4 regions of the Duganella sp. Root198D2 genome follow, and region 1 is predicted to be linked to each of the others. Evidence: predicted binding sites of a transcription regulator. Region 1 holds the regulator's gene; each other region holds the start of a gene.
What was found. Region 1 encodes sigma-54, which starts transcription at its own class of promoters, with help from an activator protein. Its sites were predicted from a motif close to TGGCANGNAANCTGCTTT; they were not measured.

Region 2: ASE26_RS31795 (pilin) is a predicted target of sigma-54. The motif match lies at 1,659-1,676, and genes of this name have one in related genera.
Region 3: ASE26_RS16950 (PEP-CTERM sorting domain-containing protein) is a predicted target of sigma-54. The motif match lies at 1,775-1,792, and genes of this name have one in related genera.
Region 4: ASE26_RS15285 (TldD/PmbA family protein) is a predicted target of sigma-54. The motif match lies at 1,627-1,644, and genes of this name have one in related genera.

Annotation. Positions count from the first base shown of each region.
Region 1 covers NZ_LMIC01000049.1:92,094-96,254, reverse strand. Annotated here, with positions in the region: gene ASE26_RS25900 (enoyl-CoA hydratase/isomerase family protein) at 1-441, opposite strand, end outside; gene hpf (ribosome hibernation-promoting factor, HPF/YfiA family) at 517-876, opposite strand; gene ASE26_RS25890 (RNA polymerase factor sigma-54) at 949-2,448, opposite strand; gene lptB (LPS export ABC transporter ATP-binding protein) at 2,457-3,212, opposite strand; gene lptA (lipopolysaccharide transport periplasmic protein LptA) at 3,215-3,802, opposite strand; gene lptC (LPS export ABC transporter periplasmic protein LptC) at 3,816-4,161, opposite strand, start outside.
Region 2 covers NZ_LMIC01000050.1:291,399-295,559, reverse strand. Annotated here, with positions in the region: gene ASE26_RS28250 (pilin) at 1-82, opposite strand, end outside; gene ASE26_RS31915 (pilin) at 355-825, opposite strand; gene ASE26_RS31795 (pilin) at 1,142-1,609, opposite strand; gene ASE26_RS28235 (FHA domain-containing protein) at 1,805-2,458, opposite strand; gene sucD (succinate--CoA ligase subunit alpha) at 2,522-3,403, opposite strand; gene sucC (ADP-forming succinate--CoA ligase subunit beta) at 3,417-4,161, opposite strand, start outside.
Region 3 covers NZ_LMIC01000019.1:10,526-14,686, forward strand. Annotated here, with positions in the region: gene ettA (energy-dependent translational throttle protein EttA) at 1-855, opposite strand, end outside; gene ASE26_RS16950 (PEP-CTERM sorting domain-containing protein) at 963-1,745, opposite strand; gene rarD (EamA family transporter RarD) at 1,899-2,774, opposite strand; gene ASE26_RS16960 (potassium transporter Kup) at 2,907-4,161, shown strand, end outside.
Region 4 covers NZ_LMIC01000014.1:49,754-53,914, forward strand. Annotated here, with positions in the region: gene ASE26_RS15275 (ABC transporter substrate-binding protein) at 1-638, opposite strand, end outside; gene ASE26_RS15280 (class I SAM-dependent methyltransferase) at 642-1,457, opposite strand; gene ASE26_RS15285 (TldD/PmbA family protein) at 1,698-3,332, shown strand; gene ASE26_RS15290 (TldD/PmbA family protein) at 3,348-4,161, shown strand, end outside.

The DNA.
Region 1 (4,161 bases):
GCCGATATTCACTTCCGGCATCGCCATCTTGGTGCGGCCGGTGACGATGCGCACGCCGCAGTCAGGCCCGCCCTGTGCGATGCCCATGCCGCCGCCCATCACCACACCGTCCATCAGCGCCACATATGGCTTGGGATAGAAATGGATTAAATGGTTTAGCGCATATTCTTCGGTGAAGAAGTCTTCCAGCAGTGCGCTGTCGCCTTGCGTGTTGGCGCGGCCGACGTCGTGGAAGAAGCGGATGTCGCCGCCCGCGCACAGCGCGCGCTCGCTGCTGCTGCGCAACACGACTGCCGCCACGGACGCATCGTCGCGCCACGCAAGCAGCGCCTGCGTCATCGCGCGCACCATGTCGAGGGAGAGTGAATTGAGGGCCTTCGGGCGGTCCAGCGTGATAAAGCCGGTACCGTTGGAGAGATGGGTGTGGACGTGTTCGCTCATGCAAATATTTTAACGCACACTGGCCGCAAAAAAGGGCGCCAATTGCGCCCTTTGGTGTGCTACACGGCCGCTCCTTTACACGGCGGTGGGTGGTGCTTCGTACGTATCCGGGAAATGCTTGATGGCCGCATGATTGTGGTTCTGCACGCGGTCTTTGTATTTCATGACCTGGCGATCCAGTTTATCAATCAGGGTGTCGATGGCGGCGTAGAGGTCTTGCGACAGGCTTTCGACGTACACGGTTTTGCCAGACATGCGCAGGTTGATTTCCGCTTTCTGGCGCTTCTCTTTCTCGGTGAGGTTATCTACAGTCAGGATGACAGCAATATCAATTACTTGATCGAAATGGCGCTTGACGCGTTCCAGCTTGTTCTGCACGTACTCGCGGATGGCTGGGGTCACTTCGACATGATGTCCACTGATGGTGAGATTCATACACACTCCTAAAGATGATGTCGCTCTCGAGTTCGTGCACGCCGAAACGCACAGAGGAACCCATGCACTGCACTACAAAGATTTGCGGAGGCTTACCGGAGGGATTTTCAACGCTTCTCGATATTTGGCAACAGTCCGTCGCGCAATCACCATGCCTTGTTCTCCCAGCATGTCCGCAATCTTACTGTCGGATAAAGGATTTTTCGGGTCTTCTGCTCCTGTCAATTGCACGATCAGTGCCCGTATCGCTGTCGAAGAAGCTTCACCCCCAGCTTCGGTCGCGACGTGGCTACCAAAGAAATATTTCAACTCAAACATGCCATGTGGGGTGAGCATATATTTTTGAGTTGTTACGCGAGAAATAGTGCTCTCGTGTAGTCCCAGTGTATCAGCAATTTCACGCAACACAAGGGGTCTCATGGCCACTGCGCCATGACTGAAAAAGTTCTTTTGTCTTTCTACTATCGCTTCCGCAACGCGCAGGATCGTGTCGAAACGCTGGCGCATATTCTTGATCAGCCACTTGGCTTCCTGCAGCTGGCCATTCATCTGCGATTCGCTCTTGCCTTGCTTGAGCAGGTTGGCGTACAGCGCGTTCACGCGCAGGCGCGGCACCACGTCGTTATTCAGTGTGACCAGCCAGCCGCTGCGGCCCTTCTTCACGATCACGTCCGGCACCACGTAGTCGGACTCGCCAGACGCGAATTCGGCACCCGGATGCGGGTTGCACTGGCGGATCACGCACTGTGCTTCACGCAAGTCTTCGTCGTCGCAGTCGAGGGCTTTCTTCAGCTTGGTGAACTCGCGCTGGGCGAACCAGGTCAGGTGCTTCTCGACGATGGTCAGCGCCATGCGGCGCGTCACCAGCGGCACGCCGGGCATGCGCTTGATCTGCAGCGCCAGGCATTCGGAGGCATTGCGTGCCGCGACGCCGGCGGGGTCGAAACTTTGCAGCAGCACCAGGCTGCAGCGCAGGTCGTCCAGCTCGATTTCCAGTTCGGGCGGCAGGCGCTCGTGGATTTCTTCCAGCGCTTCTTCCAGGTAGCCGTTGTCGTCCAGCGCGTCGATGATCAGTTCCATCAGCGCGCGGTCGCGCGGCTCCTGCACGGTGACGCGCATCTGCTCCAGCAGGTGTTCACGCAGGGTGCAGCCGGAAGCTTCCAGCTGCGGGCGGCTGTCTTCGTCGTCGGCGGATTTGCTGCCGGAGCTGGAGCTCCAGTCGCCGTCGTCGCTGCCGTTGCCGGCATTTTCGCTGTCGCCGCCTTCATAACCTTCGCCGTCGGCAGCGGCAGCCGGGGCGTCGCCGCCCTCGCCTTGCCCGCCTTCAGGGGCGGGCGCGGCGGGCGCTTCGGTGCCATTGCCGTTGCCCTGGCTGATGGCGCCATCGGCCAGCAGGCGTACCGAGTGGTCGAGCGGATCGTCGAGGCGCTCCAGCATGGGATTGTCGCCAAGCAGCTGTTCCAACTCCTGGTGCAGCTCCAGCGTGGACAGCTGCAGCAGGCGGATGGATTGTTGCAGCTGCGGCGTCAGCGCCAGGTGTTGCGAGGTTCGCAGTTGCAGTGTTTGTTTCATGGCCTCGCTTACATGCGGAAGTGTTCGCCGAGGTAGACACGGCGTACGGATTCGTTGGCAATGATGTCGTCCGGGCGGCCCGAAGCCAGCACGGCGCCTTGGTTGATGATGTAGGCGCGGTCGCAAATGCCGAGGGTCTCCCGCACATTATGGTCTGTGATCAGGACGCCGATATTGCGCTCCTTCAGGAAACGCACAATACGTTGGATTTCGATCACGGCGATCGGGTCGACGCCGGCAAACGGCTCGTCCAGCAGCACGAAGCGCGGGTTGGTCGCCAGGGCGCGGGCAATTTCCACGCGGCGGCGCTCGCCACCGGACAGGGACAAGGCCGGGTTTTCGCGCAGCTTCTCGATCTGCAAGTCAGCCAGCAGCGCTTCCAGGCGCTGGTTGATCTCGGCCTTGGGCAGCGGCTTGCCGTCGACCTTCTGGATTTCCAGTACGGCACGGATATTTTCCTCCACCGTCATCTTGCGGAAAACCGAAGCTTCCTGCGGCAGGTAGGACAGGCCCAGCGTGGCGCGTTTGTGGATCGGCAGGCTCGATACGTCGGTGCCGCCGATATCGATGGTGCCGGCATCGGAGGCCACCAGGCCCACGATCATGTAGAACGACGTGGTCTTGCCGGCGCCATTAGGGCCGAGCAGCCCCACCACTTCGCCGCAATCGACTTGCAGCGAAACGTCGTGCACCACCTGGCGCTTGCCATAGGTTTTCTGGAGGCCGCGCACGACCAGCGTGCTGGCGCAGGTATTTGCTTGCATGCTTACTTCTTCTCCGCTGGCGGGGTGGTTGGCTGAGCCGCTGGCGGCGTTGCCGGCGGTTCGGTGCGGGTCGGCTGGATCACCATGGTGCCGCGGCCGCCGCCCGGCTTGCTCTCGCCGCTCGCGGTATTGCGCACGCTGAAGAACTCCTTGCGGCTGTCGTAGGAGATGAACTCGCCCTGCACTTCATCGTTCTGCTTGCCGCCTTCCAGGCGGCGGATGGTGGCCTTGTTGAACATCTTCACCAGCTCAACCTGTTCTTCGTATTCGATACGGTCGGCATCGCCTTCCACCCACTGGTCGCCGGCACCGTCGCGCTTCTGGCGGAAGGTGGCTTTCTTGCCGTCGCCGAACAGGGTCACCTGCTGGTAGCCTTCCGGCGTCTGCTTGACGTAGGCGCGCTCCGCCGTCATGGTCAGCGTGCCGCGCGTCAGCTTGACGCCGCCCAGCAGGATGGTGACCTGCTTGACGTCGTCGATATCCATCGAGCCATAGCTGATATTGGTCGGCTTGTAAGAGTCGGCTTTCTCGGCCAGCGCCGGAGCCGCGACTCCCAGCAGCAATGCTGCCGACAAGAGTAGTCGTTTCATAGTCATTCCTCAGTTATTGGTCTGCAGCCCTGGGGGGAAGCTGCAGCGTGCCATTGCCGGCCAGATGCATTTCGCGCGTCGCATTGTTGGCGCGCATGCTGTTGGCCGAGGCGGTGGTATTCCCCAGGCGCAGCTTCACCGGCTGGTCGGTTTCCATGCGGTCTTCGTCCGGGAAGATCACCAGCTTGTCCGATTCCAGGTGCAGCAGTTGCGCGTCCGGCGCGGCGGCGCGGTCGATGGTGACGTTGCCGTTCAGGGTGACGCGGCTGTTGGCGTCTTCCACGCGCGCCGTTTTTGCCACGATCTCCATTGGCGGCTTCCCGCCGGCCAGGCTGCGCACACGCGGGTTGTCGACCTCG
Region 2 (4,161 bases), on a different contig from region 1:
CGATAATGGCAACGACGATCATCAGTTCGATCAGGGTGAAACCAGCTTGTGCTTGGCGCTTGATCATTTTCACGGATTTCATTTGCTTCTCCTTCGGGTAAGAAACCAAGAAATTGGAACGACATATGATTTCGTGCAATCGGCGTGCCAACCCGATTTTTTTGAAATCTCGCTGATTTCCGTCAAAAACTGTCAATTTCTTCCTGCTGAGTCGACAATTTTAGTCGACGGCCGGACAGACTTTGTCAGTGGTTCCGAAGGAAATCTAAACTCTTGCGCCCAATGAAAAATGCCGCCCAGTTTTCACTGGGCGGCATTTGATCCGGAGCCTGGCTTGTTTCAGGCTGCCGCCGATTAGGAAGCTACGCTGTTCTTCTCTATTGCGGTCTTCACAGCTGCGTTGGTTGCGTTGGAGACGATTGTCCAGCGCATGGTCGTATCGTTGGAGTTCAGGCGTGGAGTGAAGACAACTGTGGTGCCATCAATACCCGTGCCAATGCCAGTGGCGAACGTCAGAGTGATTACCCCGTTGGTTACAGAGGCCGATGCAACTTCTTTGGTCGCGCTGAAGGTGCCTGGAACGCCACCAGAACCCGTGTCGCAGGTATCCAGAACGCCGCCGGCTTCCTGGGCGCACATGGCGACTGCGGTTTTCAGGGAGTCGATGGAAGCGATTGCATTGGCTGCTTTAGCCTTGGCAGTGTAATCAGAGTATGCCGGGATCGCTACTGCAGCCAGGATACCGATAATCGCCACAACGATCATCAGTTCAATCAGGGTGAAACCAACTTGTGCTTGACGCTTGATCATTTTCACGGATTTCATGTTGCCTCTCCTTCGGGTAAGAAACCAAGAAATGGGTACGACACTTGGATACGAGCAATCGGCGTGCCAATTCAATTTATCTCGGATTGCGCTGATTTCGGTCAAAAACTGTCAATTTTCTCCTGCTGAGTCGACATTTTTAGTCAGGTGCCCTGCAGACTTTGTCACTTGCAGCGCTACTTGTGAAAATTTTTGTCAGCTCACTTGGAACGATCCGGCTGAGGTTCAAATTCCTGCGCACAAATAAAAAATGCCGCCCAGTTTGCACTGGGCGGCATTTGATCTACAGCCTGGCGTATTTCAGCCAGCAGCTCGATTAGGAAGCTACGCTGTTCTTCTCGATTGCGGTCTTCACAGCAGTGTTGGTGGCGTTCGAAACGATGGTCCAACGCATGGTGGTGTCGTTAGCGCGCAGGCGTGGGGTGAAGATGATGGTGGAACCATCAATACCAGTGCCGATGCCGGCAGCGAAGGTCAGGGTGATCACGCCGTCGGTAACCGAAGCAGAAGTAACTTCTTTGGTCGAGGTGAATGCTGGAACACCGTCAGAGTTGGTGTCGCAGGTGGTCAGAACGCCGCCGGCTTCTTGTGCGCACATTGCAACAGCGGTTTTCAGGGATTCGACGGAAGCGATAGCGTTAGCTGCTTTAGCCTTGGCGGTGTAGTCGGAGTAAGCTGGAATTGCAACTGCAGCCAAGATACCGATAATTGCCACAACGATCATCAGTTCGATCAGGGTGAAACCGGCTTGTGCTTGACGCTTAATCATCTTCATGGATTTCATTTACTGCTCCTCTGTAAAAAACTTAAAAATTGGGTCTAACGCTTGGATATGAGCAATCCCCGTGCCAGCTCAATTTTTCAGCAAATCACCCTGCTTTCTGTCAAAAAATGTCAGTTTCGCAATGCTAGTATGACGATTTTGGTCAACGGCCTGCAATCTTTGTCAGTTTGCGGCGTTGCTCCATGACAATTTTCGTCAACTGACGCGGAATGCCATCAGGATTCCGCTGAGGTCGAGGATGTCGCCCCCATTCAGCGAGTGCGGCTGGCGCGGCATTGGGTCGCCATTCAACAGAGGAGATTTGTCGCCTTCCACGTGGGCGACGGAATAGCCTTCTAGGGCACGGGTGATCACGACTACCTGCACGCCCGGGCGGCCCAGGCTGGTGACGGGCTTGGTCAGGCTCAGGGTTTTGCCGGCGTTCGTGCCGTTCAGGACTTCTATATGGGCCAGCGGCAGTTCTGCGAACTGGGTGTGCGGCGCGGAAGGCAGCGAGGCTGAGGCCGAGGGCGGCGCCGGCATGGCCGGGATGGTGGCGGCGGCGGCGGCCAGCGGGCGGATGCCGTCGCTGACAAATTCGAGGTGGTACTTGGCCATCTTGATCACGTCCTTGTGCTGCAGGAAGTGCTTGCCGATGCGGTGGCCGTTCACAAATGTACCATTTGTGCTTTGCAGGTCTTCCAGGAAGGAGTCGTCCAGGATGGTCGTGACGAGGGCGTGCTCGCCGCTCACAGCCCCGTGATTCAGGACAATGTCGTTATGCTTATGGCGGCCGACGGTCATGCGCTCCTTGGTGAGCTGCACTGTCTGCTCGATAACACCTTCTCGCATCACGAGTAGTTTTGCCAAATCGATATCCTCCTGGTAAACGCAAACGGGGAGCCGAAGCTCCCCGTTATCATACAGCTACTATTACAGCATTGCCTTCAACAGACGAGCCATTTCGGATGGGTTCTTGGTTACCTTGATACCGCAGGCTTCCATGATTTCCAGTTTGGCTTGCGCGGTGTCAGCGCCGCCGGAGATCAGCGCGCCGGCGTGGCCCATGCGCTTGCCTGGAGGAGCGGTCACACCGGCGATGAAGCCAACCACTGGCTTCTTCATGTTGTCCTTGATCCAACGGGCTGCGTTGGCTTCGTCCGGACCGCCGATTTCGCCGATCATGATCACCGCGTCGGTGTCAGGATCGTCGTTGAACATGCGCATCACGTCGATGTGCTTCAGGCCGTTGATCGGGTCGCCGCCGATACCAACTGCGGAAGACTGGCCCAGGCCCAGTGCGGTCAGCTGGCCGACTGCTTCATAGGTCAGGGTGCCAGAGCGGGAAACCACGCCGATACGACCCTTCTTGTGGATGTGGCCAGGCATGATGCCGATCTTGATTTCGTCAGGGGTGATCAGGCCTGGGCAGTTAGGGCCCAGCAGCAGGGTCTTGGAACCTGCTTTAGCCATACGGTCCTTGATTTCCATCATGTCGCGGACTGGGATGCCTTCGGTGATGCAGATGGCCAGGTCCAGGTCGGCTTCTACGGCTTCCCAGATTGCAGCGGCTGCGCCTGCTGGTGGAACGTAGATCACGGAAACGGTCGCGCCGGTTTCCGAAGCCGCTTCCTTGACGGATGCGTAGATTGGGATGCCTTCGAAGTCTTCGCCGGCTTTCTTCGGGTTCACGCCGGCAACGAAAGCTTCACGGCCGTTCGCGTAGTCGCGGCACATGCGGGTGTGGAACTGGCCGGTTTTGCCGGTAATGCCCTGGGTGATGACTTTGGTGTCTTTATTGATCAGGATAGACATAGTGATTCCTTAATTATTTACCGGCAGCGGCAGCGACTACGGCCTTGGCTGCATCTTCCATGGTGTCAGCGGCGATGATTGGCAGGCCGGAATCGGCCAGCATCTTCTTGCCCAGGTCTTCGTTGGTGCCCTTCATGCGGACCACCAGCGGAACTTGCAGGGACACGGCTTTGGATGCGGTGATCACGCCTTCGGCGATCACGTCGCAGCGCATGATGCCGCCGAAGATGTTCACCAGGATGGCTTTCAGGTCCGGGTTCTTCAGCATGATCTTGAACGCTTCGGTCACTTTCTCGGCAGTTGCGCCGCCGCCGACGTCCAGGAAGTTGGCAGGCTCGCCGCCGAACAGCTTGATGGTGTCCATGGTTGCCATGGCCAGGCCGGCGCCGTTCACCAGGCAGCCGATGTTGCCGTCCAGGGAGATGTAGGCCAGGTCGAATTTCGATGCTTCGACTTCAGCTGGATCTTCTTCGTCCAGGTCGCGGTAAGCGACGATTTCCGGACGGCGGAACAGGGCATTCGCGTCGAAGTTGAACTTGGCGTCCAGGGCGATGATCTTGCCGGAACCGGTCACGATCAGCGGGTTGATTTCGGCCAGGGATGCGTCGGTATCCCAGTAGGCTTTGTACAGGCCTTGCAGGTTGGTCACCGCGTCGGCGATCGAGCCTTCCGGCACGCCGATCTTGCGCGCAACGTCGGCGGCATCAGCTTCGGTCAGGCCAACAGCTGGATCGATCACGACGTTGTGGATCAGTTCC
Region 3 (4,161 bases), on a different contig from region 1:
GGCCTGGCGTGCCTTCGGATTCTGGCGCGACCATTCCAATTCCTTCTGCAGCGCTTTCTGGCGTGCGGATTCGGTCGCTTCTTCCTGCTTCAGTCGGTCCTGCTTCTGGTCCAGCCACGAAGAGTAGTTGCCCTTCCACGGGATGCCGTGGCCGCGGTCCAGTTCCAGGATCCATTCGGCGGCGTTGTCCAGGAAGTAGCGATCGTGGGTGATGCCAACCACGGTGCCTGGGAAGCGCACCAGGAACTGTTCCAGCCATTCCACGGATTCCGCGTCCAGGTGGTTGGTCGGTTCGTCGAGCAGCAGCATGTCCGGCTTGGACAGCAATAGCTTGCACAGCGCCACGCGGCGCTTCTCACCGCCGGACAGCACGCTGATCTTCTGGTCCCATGGTGGCAGGCGCAGCGCGTCGGCAGCCATTTCAAGTTGCAGGTTCAGGTTGCCGCCGTCGGCAGCGGCGATGATCGATTCCAGGCGCTCCTGCTCTTTGGCCAGCGCGTCGAAGTCAGCGTCTTCTTCCGCGTAGGCGGCGTAGACGGCTTCCAGCAGGGCTTGCGCATTAAAGGCTTCGCCCAGGCCGGATTCCACTTCCTGGCGTACGGTTTTTTCAGGATCCAGCTGCGGTTCCTGCGGCAGGTAGCCGATGTTCAGGCCCGGCATCGGGCGTGCTTCGCCCTGGATGTCGGTGTCGATGCCTGCCATGATTTTCAGCAGGGACGATTTGCCGGAGCCGTTCAGGCCCAGCACGCCGATCTTGGCGCCCGGGAAGAAGGACAGCGAGATGTCCTTCAGAATCTGGCGTTTCGGTGGGACGATTTTGCCCACGCGGTTCATGGTATAGACGTAATTGGCCACGGTATGTGTTCTTGTCGGTTCGTAAAGGCGCTAGTTTAGCGCATTGTGGTGGCGCATAAAAAAAGACCCGGCGCTTGCCGGGTCCTTTCAGTCTCTGGTGCGAGTACTTATGCTTTGCGGCGGCGCGTCGTGGCCAATGCAGCCAGGCCCAGGCCGGTCAGCAACAGGCTGGTCGGCACAGGTACCTGGGCTGGCGGCACAGCTTCCTGCGCTTCGAAGTCAAGGCGCACGTCGGTCACATTGAATTGTCCCAGGACGGAATTCACGGACAGGTTCAGGATGCCGTCCACAAGCAGGTCATTCAAAGCCAGGGAATCCAGGTTCAGTTGCACCACCAGGTCGCCGCTCAGGGAATCGTAGTGGCTGATGAACTGGTTGTACCAGCGGTTGTAGCCGCCATTCTCGCTGCCGGTCTTTTTCTTGGTGTCTTCGATTTTTCCACTGTCGCTGTTGAAGGCATTGTGATCTTCCGCAGAGTCGGTGCCCGAGGCACCACCGGCGGTGACCTTCATCTGGTCGGCGATGGAGTCGCTGTAGTTGGTGTTGAATTGCTTGACATGGAAATTGTCGTTGACGACCTTGCACTGGCCTTTGTTGCAGTCGGTGGTCACACGGTCTTCCGAGTAATTCACGTTCGTCACGGACGAACCAGTGATATCGAAGTCGGCGGAGGAAAAGCCGGATACGGTCAGCACGCCGGAGCTGATCGACGAGCTTGCCAGGCCTTTGCCCGCCAGCAGGCTGTTCACGTCGATTTGCAAGTTCCGGCTTTGGCCAGTCGTCAGGTATTGATCAAGCGACAGTGCGGACGACAGCGGCATTGCTGCAGCCTGGACAGATGCTGCGCAGAACAAGGCGGCGATACCTACCAGAAACTTTTTGCTAACCATTATTGCTCTCCCGAAGTGATACCAGGAAATAAGCAATTGCCATGCCAGAGTGCAAGGAAATTTCCCTAGGTCATTGATTCAATTACGGAAAAGTCAATTGAGTGAAAGTAATTGCGATTGCCATTGTGCTAACGCTGTAAGAATTTCCGACACTCAACTCGCCTTTCTGCTGGTTAACCATCCCTCCAGCATATAGATCGCCAACGCGCTCCAGATGAACAGGAAACCCACCAGCCGGTTCGAAGAAAACGCCTCGTGGAAGACCCAGACGCCCAGCAGCATCTGCAGCGAAGGGGACATGTATTGCAGCATGCCCAGCACCGACATCGGAATACGCCGCGCGCCTGCAGCAAACAGCAGCAGCGGAATCGCCGTGGTCGGACCCGCTGCTGCCAGCAGCCAGCGCGTGCTGTCCGATTCGGCATTCAGGAACACGCTCTGGCCGTGGTACACCAGCCAGCCGAGGTAAGCGACCGCCAGCGGGAACAGGATCATGGTTTCAAACGACAGGCCTTCCAGCGCCGCCAGCGCAGCAGTCTTGCGCAACAAGCCATAGGCACCAAAACTCAAGGCCAGCACCAGGGCGATATACGGGACCTGCCCGGCTTGCCAGGTCAGCCAGGCCACGCCCGTGGCTGCGACGCCGATGGCGATCCACTGGCCGCGGCGCAACTTCTCCTTCAGCACCAGCATGCCCAACAGCACATTCACCAACGGATTGATGAAATAGCCCAGGCTGGCATCCACCACGTGGCCGTTGTTGACGGCCCAGATGTACACAAACCAGTTCGCGCTCAACAGGAAAGCGCTGGCCAGGAAGCTGCCCACCACTTTGGGCTGGCGCAACACTTGCGGCAGCCATTTCCACTGACGCCGCACCGCCAGTACCAGCATCAGGAACAGCAGCGACCACGCCATGCGATGGGCGAGGATCTCGGACGCCGGTACATTCTTAATTGCGTGAAAATACAGGGGGAACAGGCCCCAGGACAGGAAAGCGCCTGCGGCGTACAGCATGCCGGTATTCATGAGAGCGATGATTTTCTATGCGTAAAGGTGGAAAATAGCATACTCGCCAAGTTTTCACCGGCGGCGTAAAAAACTTGCAAAAGGCCTATAGTTGGCCTATTGTGCGATGCACCAAAACCAATTTTGGGTGGAATCTTGTCACAACATAAGAAAAGCAGCGTAGCTGCACTGACGCTGGCCGCCATTGGCATCGTCTACGGCGATATCGGCACCAGCCCTCTCTATACCCTCAAAACCGTCTTCGACCCGACCCACGGGCTGGCCCTCAACCAACCCAACCTGCTGGGCATCATTTCCCTGATCTTCTGGAGCCTGACGCTGATCGTCTCGCTCAAGTACGTCAGCCTGGTGCTGCGCGCCGACAACCGTGGCGAAGGGGGCATCATGGCGCTGATGGCGCTGGCCCTCAATTCCGTCAACAAGGCCGCGCCGAAAGCACACTTCCCGCTACTGCTGATCGGCACCTTTGGCGCCACCATGTTCTATGGCGACTCCGTCATCACCCCAGCCATTTCCGTGCTGGGCGCGATCGAGGGCCTGGAAGTTGCGGCACCGGGCCTGGCACAATATGTGGTGCCGCTGACCATTGTCGTGCTGGTGACGCTGTACTCGGTGCAGCGCCATGGCACGGCCGGCATTGGCCGGTTCTTCGGGCCGATCATGCTGATCTGGTTTGTCGTGCTGGCCGCCATGGGCGTGGTGAACATCATCGACACCCCGGCCATCCTTTCGGCGCTGAATCCTTACTATGCCATCATCTTCATGCGCGACAACGGCTTCATCGCCTTCGTTGCGCTGGGCGCGGTGGTGCTGGCCATTACCGGCGCTGAAGCGCTGTATGCCGATATGGGCCACTTCGGCAAGAAGCCGATCCGCATGGCCTGGTTCTGGGTCTGCTTCCCATCGCTGATCCTGAACTACCTGGGGCAGGGCGCGCTGCTGATCCGCAGCCCTGAAGCCATCTCCAACCCATTCTTCAACCAGTTGGGCGCGTGGAGCGTGTACCCGCTGGTGGTGCTGTCCACGGCTGCCGCGGTGATCGCATCGCAAGCCACGATTTCCGGTTCATTCTCGATGACCAAGCAGGCGATTGCGCTCGGCATGCTGCCGCGCATGCGCGTGCAGCACACCTCCGCCAGCGAGATCGGCCAGATTTATATCCCTGTGGTGAACTGGCTGCAGCTGATCGTGGTGCTGATTGCAGTGATCAGCTTCAAGAGCTCGGATAACCTGGCCAGCGCCTACGGTATCGCCGTGACCGCGACCATGTTCGCCACCACCATCCTGACCTTCTTCGTGATCCGCTACCGCTGGCACCTGCCGCTGGCGCTGTGTTTCGGCGCGACCGGCTTCTTCATCGTGATGGACGTGATGCTGTTCTCGTCTT
Region 4 (4,161 bases), on a different contig from region 1:
TGCAGGAAGATGGTCGGCTCCACCATCAATCCATCCTTGCCATACACCTGTTCTTCAGCCCAGGCTTCGTGCACGCCGCGCGGCATGTAGTCGAAGCGCCTGGCTTTCAGCATCGGGAACAGGGAACTGTAATTGACCGTCGTTTCCACCGGCAAGCGGTTATGGCGCAATACGTCCACCGAAGGCCAGTTCAGGCCCGCGCCGGCGGTGAGCTTGCGCAGGTCGGCCAGGCTGCGTACGTCGTGGAAGCGCGCCTCATCTTCCTTGCGGATCATGAAGACGCGGTAATCATTCAAATCGCGCACCAGGGAGATGCGAATCGGCAGCAAGTCGCGTTCGCGCTGGGCGTTGGTGCCGTCCCACATGATGTTGATGACGCCATTGCGTTTGAGCTCCAGGGCGCGCCGCGGGCTGGTCAGTTCGTAGGGATAGAACTCGATCGAGAACGGGCCGTCGGTCTTTTCCAGCGCGAGGCGCAGCAGCAGGTGGAAGTAGGTGACCTGCACTTCGGAGCCCGGGGTGACCGACGGCAGGACGAAGCGCATCAGCGGCGCGTTGGCCGCGCCGCCGGCGTTGGCCAGGGTGGAAGCTGCCGCCAGCAGCAGGCCGGCGGCAGCGCATTGCAGCTTTTTCAGCACTGATTACTGAGGCTTGACGAACTTCAGCGTCATGCGGTCGCTCTCGCCGATAGCCGCGTATTTGGCACGGTCCTTGTCCTTGTTGGTGAAGGTTGGCGGCAGCGCCCAGACGCCGTTTTCGTGGTTGGCATCATCCTTTGCATTGGCGTTGACGTCGGACTTGGCCACCAGTTTGAAGCCGGCCTGCTCGGCCATCTTGATCACGTAGGCTTCGTGCATATAGCCGGAGCTGGCTTTGGCGTCCTGGCTCATCGCAGCCGGCAGGCGGTGCTCTTCCACGCCGAACACGCCGCCTGGCTTCAGGCTGTCGTAAATGCTGGCCATCAGCTTCTTCATGTTTTCGTCGCCGGTGCCGATCCAATTGTGGATATTGCGGAAAGTGAGCACCATGTCGGCGCTGCCTTTCGGCGCGTAGGTGTAAACGCCATTGCCTGGCTCAAAGGCGCCCAGCACCACTTTGTCGCGACCCGGTTGCCTGGCCAGGAATTCCTGGAAGCGTTCGGCCGACTTGCGCACGCGTTCATCGGCCGATTGCGGGCTGGAGCCGGCGGTAATCAGCTTGCCCTGGTCACGCAGGTAAGGCGCCAGGATTTCGGTGTACCAGCCGCCGCCTGGCGACAGTTCGACCACCGTCATGTTCGGCTTGATGCCGAAGAAGGTCAGGGTCTCGTATGGATGGCGGAACTGGTCGCGTTTGACGTTGTCGGCGTTGCGGGTCGGGTTGGCGATTGCGGCTTTCAAGGCAGGATCTGCCCATGCAACGCCGGAAAAACTGGTGAAGCCTACGGCCAGCAGGCCGGCCAGGACGTACTGTTTCATTCAGGAGTCTCCTTTTTTCGTTGGGCAGGCGACGCAGCGAGTCCGGTCGCCCGGGACTTGATGATCGTGCAAGCTGAGCGCCGGGTCAAGTGTCCGCGCGGACGGTGTGCGGACACTCGACCGGACACTTTTCGCCGATATGTTTCAGCTTTGTACAAGCTTTACACAATGGCACAAAAATTGCGTACGATTTGATTCCTGCAAGCTGTCTTAGGTCATAACGATAACCCTGGAGAGACTATGGAACGACGTGCATTCCTCAACATGAGCGGCGGTGCAATGGCTGCCATGATGATGCCTTTTGGCCGCGCCATTGCGGCCGACGAGCTGATCAAGCCCGTGGAAGTGAAGTTCAAGAAGATGCTGGCAGATACCGCGCTGACCGCGGCCACCCAGGCCGGCGCCAGCTACTGCGACGTGCGCATCGGCCGCTACCTGAACCAGTTCATCACCACCCGTGACCTGAACATCGAAAACGTCACCAATACCGAATCCGCAGGCGTGGGCGTGCGCGTGATCGCGAGCGGCGCCTACGGCTTTGCCGCCACCAGCGATATGTCGCCGGACGGCGTGGCCGGTGCCGCGCGCCAGGCGGTCGCCATCGCCAAGGCCAATGCCAAGCTGCAGGCTGCGGGCGTGCAGCTGGCGCCGACGCCGGGCGTGGGCGAGGTGTCGTGGGCCACCCCGATCAGGAAAGACTGGCGCACGGTGCCGATCAAGGAGAAGGCCGACCTGCTGATCACCGCCAACAAGGGCGCGCTGGAGGCCGGTGCCTCTTTCATCCAGTCCTTGCTGTTCCAGGTCAACCAGCAGAAGTACTTCGCTTCCACCGACGGTTCCTACATCGACCAGGACCTGCATCGGCTGTGGGTGCCTTTCTTTGCTACCGCCGTCGACAAGGCGAGCGGCAAGTTCCGCAGCCGCTCCGACCTGGGCACTCCGGTCGGCATGGGCTACGAATACCTGGATGGCCGCAAGGAAGACAAGATCAAGGCTGCGGGCGGCGTCGCCACCCTGTACAACCGCTCCTACGACCTGGTCGAAGATGCGAAAGCCGCCGGCCGCCAGGCCAAGGAGAAGCTGACTGCCAAGTCGGTCGAGCCGGGCAAGTACGACCTGGTGCTGTCGCCGGAGCATATGTGGCTGACCATCCACGAATCCGTCGGCCACCCGACCGAACTGGATCGCGTACTGGGTTACGAGGCCAACTTCGCCGGCACCTCCTTCGCCACGCTGGACAAGCAGCAGTCGAAGAAATTCAAGTACGGTTCCGACCTGGTCAACATCGAAGCCGACAAGACCATCCAGGGCTCGCTCGGTGCCGTCGGTTTCGATGACGAAGGCGTCAAGTGCAAGAAGTGGGACATCATCAAGGACGGCATCCTGGTCAACTACCAGGCCACGCGCGACCAGGCGGCAGTGATTGGCGAAAAAGAATCGCACGGCTGCTCTTATGCGGACTCCTGGAGCAATGTGCAGTTCCAGCGCATGCCGAACGTTTCGCTCAAATCGGGCAAGAAGAAGCTGACCCCGGACGAACTGGTGAAAGACGTGAAGAAGGGCATCTACATCGTGGGCGCCGGTTCCTTCTCGATCGACCAGCAGCGCTACAACTTCCAGTTCGGCGGCCAGATGTTCTACGAGATCAAGGATGGCAAGATCGGCCAGATGCTGGAGGACGTGGCGTACCAGTCGAATACCCAGGAGTTCTGGAACGCGTGCACTGCCGTATGCGATGAGCGCGACTGGCGCATGGGCGGTTCCTTCTTCGACGGCAAAGGCCAGCCGATGCAGGTGAGCGCGGTGTCGCACGGTTCGTCGACTTCCCGCTTCAACGGCATCAATGTGATCAACACTGCCCGCAAGATCGGCTGAGCGTAAAGGACAACCATGAAGATCCTGAATCAGGAAGAGACCAAGCGCATCGCCGACAAGGTCATGTCGCTGAGCAAAGCCGATGAGTGCATCGTCACCATCAACGGCAGCCGCACCGGCAATATCCGCTATGCGCGCAATGCCGTATCGACCGCAGGCCTGGTGGAGAACACCCAGCTGTCCGTGGCAGTCGCTTTCGGCAAGAAGCAGGGCACGGCCGTGATCAACGAGTTCGACGACAAATCGCTGGCGAAGGCCGTTCAGCGCGCCGAAGAACTGGCCAGGCTGGCTCCGGAAAATCCGGAGTTCATGCCTACGCCGGACAAGCAGGCGTTCAAGGGCTCCGATACCTTCAGCAAGTCGACCGACGCGATCAATCCTGAGTACCGCGCGCAGGTGGCGGCGTACAGCATCGAGGCCTGCAAGAAGAAAGGCCTGGTTGCTGCCGGCTTCTTCACCGACCAGTCTTCGTTCGAAACAGTCGCCAACTCGCGCGGCGTGTTCGGCCACCAGTCGCAAACCGGCGTCGACTTCACCTGCACCGTGCGCACCGAAGACGGCCGCGGTTCGGGCTGGGTGCGCCGCGATGCGCAGGACGTGGCTCGCTTCGATCCGCGCGCGGCGGCCGAAGTCGCAATGGAAAAGGCGATCCGTTCGGCGGAAGCCAAGGCGCTGGAGCCGGGCCGCTACACGGTGATCCTGGAGCCTGCCGCAACGTCGGACCTGCTGGCCTTCATGTTCAATGGCTTCGATGCGCGTTCGGCCGACGAGGGCCGCAGCTTCCTGGCGAAGAAGGGCGGCGGCAACCGCATGGGCGACAAGCTGTTCG